Desulfitobacterium hafniense DCB-2: one gene and its partner. The protein of the gene in region 2 binds, or shares a complex with, the protein of the main gene of each other region. Links are inferred from orthologs where the notes say so. Each region holds a gene or a part of one and is shown on either strand. Other genes may lie near its edges.

Region 1 (3,290 bases), 790 kb from region 2 along the record:
CTTAAAGTCCTGGAGGATAAACGGGTTGCTTTCGAATCCGCTTATTATGACCCCAACGATCCTCAGGTGCCTCTTTATATCAAAAAGCTTTTTGAAGAGGGTGCCCCTGCCGACTTTGTGTTAATTGGGGCAACCACCCGGGATCCCAGGGAACTCAACCCTGCTTTGCGTTCCCGCTGTGGGGAGATTTATTTTAATCCCTTGGAACCAAGGGATATTCAGCATATCGTTTCCCAGGCTGCCCAAAAGCTGGGAGCGAACCTGGAGGCCAAAGTACCGGAGGTTATCAGTGAGTATGTCTTTGAAGGCAGGAAGGCCAATACCATCCTTACCGATGCTTATGGACTGTCCCGTTACCGCCATCCGGAACAGGAAGTTCTGGTGAAGGCTGAGGAAGTTTATGAAGTATTGCGTTCAGCCCGGCTTACCCCCTATATCTCCCATAAGGCGGCAGACCGCGGTGAAACAGGAAAGATATTGGGTCTCGGCGTTCATGGTTTTGTCGGTTCCGTCCTTGAGCTGGAGGCTATCGTTTTCCCGGGCCGGGAAGGAAAAGGCACCATCCGCTTCAATGAAACCGCCGGCAGCATGGCCCGGGACGCTGTCTTCAACGCCACGGCCGTGATTCGTTCCCTCACCGGCGAAGACCTCAAAGATTACGATGTTCATGTTAACGTGGTCGGAGGAGGGAATATCGACGGGCCCTCCGCAGGATGCGCCACCACCCTGGCCATCTACAGCGCGTTGAAAAACATACCGCTGCGGCAGGATATCGCCGTCACCGGTGAAATATCCATTCAAGGAAGAGTACGGCCCGTAGGGGGCATTGCCGAGAAGATCTTTGGCGCCAAGCAGGCCGGGGTAAAAACCGTCCTCATCCCCAAAGAAAATCAAGCAGATGTGCCCTCCGGCCTGCAGGGAATCCAGGTGATCCCCATCGAAACTTTCCGGGAAGCCCTTGAACATGCCTTATTTTAAGGTTTTAGGAGGAGAAGGACATGGAACTAACCAAAGTTCCTCCCCATAATTTAGAGGCGGAACAATCGGTTTTGGGCGCTTTAATGCTTGATCCGGAAGTGGGAAGCTCCGTTTTTGAAGTAGTGCAACCCGAGGATTTTTATCGGGATAATCACCGCCAGATCTTTCTCGCTCTGCGGGATCTCTTTGAAAAGGGAGATCCCATTGACTTGGTTTCCGTAGCGGAAAGTCTTCGCCAAAGCGGACGCCTTGAACAAATCGGTGGGATCGCCACTATTTCCCAAATCGCCCGCTCTGTCCCCTCTGCAGTCAATTGTGAGTATTATGCCAGGATTGTGGCGGAGAAATCCTTATTGCGCCAACTTATCCGCAGCAGCGGACAGATTGCCGAGAAAGGCTATGAACCGGGAGAAGCCGCCACATCCCTGTTGGAAGAAGCCGAAAAAATGATTATGGATCTGTCCCAGAGACAGGTGAAAGACGGCTTCGAGTCCATACGCAATATCCTGCTCAATACCTTTGAAAAAATTGAAGCCCTCTATGCCAACAAAGGCAGTCTGACAGGGATTCCGACCTTTTTTACGGAACTGGACCGCATGACCTCGGGCTGGCAGCCCTCGGATCTGATCGTGATTGCCGCCCGTCCTTCCATGGGTAAAACGGCCTTGGTGCTGAATATGGCCCAAAATGCCGCAGTAAGAGGGAAGGTCCCGGTGGCTCTCTTCAGCTTGGAGATGTCCAAGGAGCAATTGGTCCAGCGTATGCTTTGCTCAGAGGCGATGGTGGATCAGCAGCGGGTCCGGACCGGAGATTTATTGGACACGGATTGGCCTAAGCTTACCCGGGCGGTAGGCCCTCTCTCCGAGGCGGAGATTTTTATTGATGATACCGTAGGGATTTCCCTTGCCGAGCTGCGCTCCAAGGCCAGACGTTTAAAGATGGAACACGGCCTGGGCCTGATTGTCATCGATTACCTGCAGCTCATGTCTTTAGGCAGACGGGCGGAAAGCCGCCAGCAGGAAGTTGCCCAGATTTCCCGGGGGCTCAAAGGGATTGCCCGGGAATTGAATGTTCCGGTCATCGCCCTTTCTCAGCTTAACCGGGGTGTGGAGCAGCGTCAGGATAAACGGCCGATTATGTCCGACTTATTGGAATCTGGTGCCATCGAGGCGGATGCCGATGTCATCTCCTTTATCTATCGGGATGAATATTACAACCCTGAATCGGATAAAAAGGGGATCGCTGAAATCATTATTGCCAAACACCGGAACGGACCGGTGGGGTCGGTGGAATTAGGTTATCTTAAAGAATTTACAAAGTTTGTGAACCTGGATCGCCAGCATCTTTCGGCCTAAGGACTAAAGTCTTTAGGCTTTTCAGATTAATAGGTGCTGTTAGAAATGTTAAATATATGCGAACATTGACGAATGAAAGAACTTTAACGTTCGAATTTTTTATTGACAAGAAACAGGGGCGACTGCTAAGATAAAATAGGTCTGAGAATGATTTATGTTATTAAGGGAAGAATATTGAGGACTTACTCCAGTAAGGCCCAGCTTAAGGAGTCAACTAAGGAATCGTTCGGATAAGGATCCGAAAGGAATGAAGATTTAGGGGGACTTTTTTGTTGATTAATCGATACACACATCCTGAAATGGGGCAATTATGGCGGGAAGGCTATGAATATGAGCGATGGCTGGAAGTCGAGCTGGCCGTGGCTGAGGTGATGGCTGAGCGGGGTGAGATCCCCTCCCAGGCTCTGTCCGAGATTCGCAGCAAAGCCAAAGTTAATCCGGAACGAATTGCTGAGATAGAAAAGGTGGTTCGCCATGATCTCATCGCTTTTTTGCAGGGAGTTGTGGAAGAGATTGGCGAAGCGGGCAAATATCTGCATCTGGGGCTAACCTCCTCCGATGTTAAGGATACGGGACTCAGCTTGGTCTTAAGAGATGCCGGGCAGCTTTTGCTTAAAGATTTGCGGGAACTGCGTGAAGCCTTAGCCCAGCGGGCCGTGGAAAGCAAAGCTACCGTGATGGTGGGACGTACCCATGGCATTCATGCCGAGCCCCTGACTTTCGGCTTGAAACTGGCTTTATGGATGGCTGAAATCGACCGTCAGATCGAGCGCTTGGCAGCCGCCGTCGAGTCTATCGGGGTCGGCAAGATTTCCGGTGCCGTAGGGACCTATGCCAATGTATCACCGGAAGTTGAAGAAGCGGTTTGTGCCAAATTAGGGCTTAAGCCTGCCCTGGTCAGCAATCAGATTCTTCAGCGGGATCGTCATGCCCACTATGTCACAGCCTTGGCTTTGC
Region 2 (3,188 bases):
TTCCTGAATCAAATCCAGGAAAAGCATCCCCCGGCCTACATAACGTTTGGCAATGCTGACAACGAGGCGCAAATTGGCTTCAGCCAAACGGCGTTTAGCGCTCTCGTCCCCTTGTTCCATGCGTTTGGCCAGTTCAATCTCTTCTTCAGCAGTAAGAAGGGGGACGCGGCCAATCTCTTTAAGGTACATGCGGACAGGATCATCGATTCCTACTCCTTCAGGAATGGAAAGATCCACATCCACCTCTTCCTCAACATCAGGGTCATCCACATCATCGGGGATTTCGTCCGTGACCTTTTCCAAGGCTTCCACTTCACCCGCTTCAGGGATGATATCAATCCCCATCCGGCCAATCTGTTCATACACTTCATCAATCTGTTCGGCTGTGAGCTCAATTCCTTGGAGGGTATCCATGATCTCCCGGTAGGTTAAAGAACCTTTTTTCTTGCCTTTTTGGATCAGTTCTTTTACCGCATCGACCTTCAATTGGTCATCATTCATAGATTCCCCTCCCTTCTTGGTTTCTGTTTTTTGTGTGCTCATGACCTTACTTTTCGCCACTTCTCAACCGCTCTCCTATCTCTTTTAACAGGGCTAAAGCACCTGTCAAATCGCCGGATTTTTCTAATTCAACCATTCGAGCCTGAAGCTCTTCCACAGTTTCTTCTTCGCTCATCGAATGAATCTGTTTCATGCAATCATGAAAAAGTCGTTGCGGGTTGGCTAGCTCCATGTCTTCCAGCATGATCTGGGCTACTTTGCTTTGCAAAGGGCCCGATTCCATACCCGACAAAGCTCCATTGCCGATACAGCGCGCTTTTTCAATATAATCAAATATCTGCTGATGATACGCTACCTTCCAAAATCCCTCGACCCATTGATCCTTGAATTCTGAGACAGGAATTAATTGTTCAAGCAAAAGACGCAACAAAACTCGCTCAGCTCGAATCACTCCATCAGGAACTGACGCTCCGCTTGGAGTCGGATTTGCACACCTATTGATATTATCCCTGTTTTTTACAGAAATATCCTGTTTGTTACGAAATAATTCCTCTCCAGAGGCCTTTTTCGAAGGTTTCCGGTCAAATCCTGCAATTTCCTCTTGAACCCTATCTAAGGTCAGACCCAGCTCCAAACTCAAAAACCGCTCATACCCTTCCCGCTCGACAGGACTTTGCACTTTGACGATATCCGGTGCTAATTCTCGGACCAATTCTGCTTTCTCCGGAGCTGATAGGGTTGGTTTCGTTTGGACATGGACCTGATATTTAAATTGAATATAGGGTTCCGCTTGAGCTAACGCTTTATTAAATTCTTCCACTCCGAAGGTTTTAAGATATTCATCCGGGTCCTTAGCCCCGGACAGCCTTAATATATCTACCCGAAAACCCATGTCCTGCAATAGCTCACCCGCCCGAAGGGTTGCTTGAGTGCCGGCCTGATCCGAATCATAAACAACCACCACACGCCCAGTGTAGCGATGGATCAGTTTTGCCTGATCCCGGGTTAAGGCCGTTCCTAAAGAAGCTACTGCATTTTTGAAGCCTGCTTTTTGTAAGGCGATAACATCCATGTAACCTTCCGCCAGAAGAGCAAATCCGTGTTCCCGGATCCCCTGGTGAGCTCGGTGCATTCCGTATAAATGATGTCCCTTATTAAAAAAAGCAGTCTCTGGTGAATTCAGATATTTTGGTGTAGAATGATCTAAGACCCGCCCGCCAAAGCCAATGGTCTTGTGACGGGAGTCGAGTATGGCAAATATTACCCTTTTTCGAAAACGGTCGTAAAAGCCACGGGACCTTCCCTCCGACTGGTCTCGCTCTAAGGCAAGCCCGGCTTGAGCCAACTCCTGGGGGCTTACCCCCCGGGCGCTGAGGGCTTCAAGCAGTCCGTCCCATCGATCGGGGGCATAACCTAAACGAAATTGCTTGATGGTCTCCTCGTCCATCCCTCGCTGCTGAAAGTATTGCCTTCCAGGCTCTCCTTCAGGTCTATGCAGCAGGACCTCATGAAAATAACCCGTTGCCCAATCGTGAATCTCTTCCCAACGACGTCGACGGGTTTGTTGTTCTTTCTCACGGGGTGAAAGCTCTTTCTCCGGGAGAACAATACCGTGTTTTTGAGCTAAATGCTCCACCGTTTCGACAAAATTCCAGTTTTCCTTTTTCATTAAAAAAGAAAATACATTACCGCCCGTATGGCAACCGAAGCAATAAAAAATCTGCTTGTCCGGGGTCACCGTAAAACTCGGGGTTTTCTCCGCATGAAACGGACAGAGGCCCAGGTAATTCTTCCCTTTCCGTTGAAGCCGTACGTATTCGGAAATTGTATCCACGATATCGGAACGCAATCTGACTTCTTCAACGATCTCCTCAGGAATTCTGTAGTCCACTGCTTGTAATTCGCCACCCCTATGCCATATTTTTGACAGATTGTCAAGATAATAATACATTTATTGTTTCGCCAAAAAACTCAAGAATCCTCTTTTTCACTTTCTCTTTAAAATCAGACTTTTTTGGTGTACAATATATAGTCTAGATATATTTAGAGTCTATAAATATTATTCTACCTTCCTTAACTATTTCCTCCTTTATTTCGACTTTTTCTTTCTTCTCACACTATCCGCGGCAGATTGCTTTTCCTCCTCTGCTTTTCGTGCTAAAATGGAATCAATGCTTAAACTTTATACATAGATGAGTCAGGTTGCACCATGATCCTAAACTTCAAAAATGACTCAGAAAGGTGGACGGTCCTATGTGCAAGACTAAATTCCGCTGTTTGATGATCGCATTTTCCATATTCCTTTTAACCTTTGGCTTAGTAGGCTGTGGATCCGATGACACCACGAAGAATACTCCCCCACCCCCTCCCCCCAATGTAAATGATCCCCAGAATCCCGACCCGGTTGAACCGGCTCCCGCAGAAACCGTGAAAGTTACGATGTATTTCCCTACGTCGGATGCAACAGGTCTTGATCCCACTGAGCGGACAATAAACGTGGCCAAAGCAGCAAGCGAAGAAGTTATCGCCGGAATGTTCAAGGAGTTCGCAAATCCTCCTTCAGGTTTAGTGGCTCCCCTCCCAAAGGATACCAAGCTTTTGGATGTTAAGATTAAAGACGGTGTCGCCACCCTTAATCTGTCCCATTCCTTCAGAGAGAATTTTGAGGGCGGGGCCACAGGAGAAGA

Evidence for each region.
Region 1: the proteins of dnaG (region 2) and dnaB are in contact, whole or in part, in a crystal structure (PDB 2R6A), measured with the Geobacillus stearothermophilus proteins. The link is inferred for Desulfitobacterium hafniense DCB-2 from one-to-one orthologs. Residues at the interface, in WP_049624496.1 of Geobacillus stearothermophilus: Lys456, Leu457, Leu458, Pro459, Ala460, Asn463, Ala464, Leu467, Leu535, Leu536, Ile537, Ala538, Gln544, Glu545, Asp548, Tyr549, His552; in WP_033016901.1 of Geobacillus stearothermophilus: Ser13, Glu15, Ala16, Gln18, Glu91, Leu92, Asp94, Ala95, Val96, Pro97, Thr98, Ala99, Ala100, Asn101, Tyr104, Tyr105, Ile108.

The regions. Positions count from the first base shown.
Region 1 is NC_011830.1:5,252,667-5,255,956, reverse strand. The notes cover bases 198-3,165. They hold dnaB (replicative DNA helicase), read left to right. Parts: upstream 198-998; coding sequence 999-2,333; downstream 2,334-3,165. Other genes in these bases: purB (adenylosuccinate lyase), read left to right, coding at 2,606-3,165; lonC (Lon family ATP-dependent protease), read left to right, coding at 198-978. In the rest of the region: more of lonC, read left to right, coding at 1-197; more of purB, read left to right, coding at 3,166-3,290. UniProt on the Escherichia coli protein: The main replicative DNA helicase, it participates in initiation and elongation during chromosome replication. Travels ahead of the DNA replisome, separating dsDNA into templates for DNA synthesis.
Region 2 is NC_011830.1:4,460,670-4,463,857, forward strand. What follows is about bases 1-2,866. They hold dnaG (DNA primase), read right to left. Parts: upstream 2,453-2,866; coding sequence 548-2,452; downstream 1-547. Other genes in these bases: rpoD (RNA polymerase sigma factor RpoD), read right to left, coding at 1-561; DHAF_RS21050 (GerMN domain-containing protein), read left to right, coding at 2,755-2,866. In the rest of the region: more of DHAF_RS21050, read left to right, coding at 2,867-3,188. UniProt on the Escherichia coli protein: RNA polymerase that catalyzes the synthesis of short RNA molecules used as primers for DNA polymerase during DNA replication.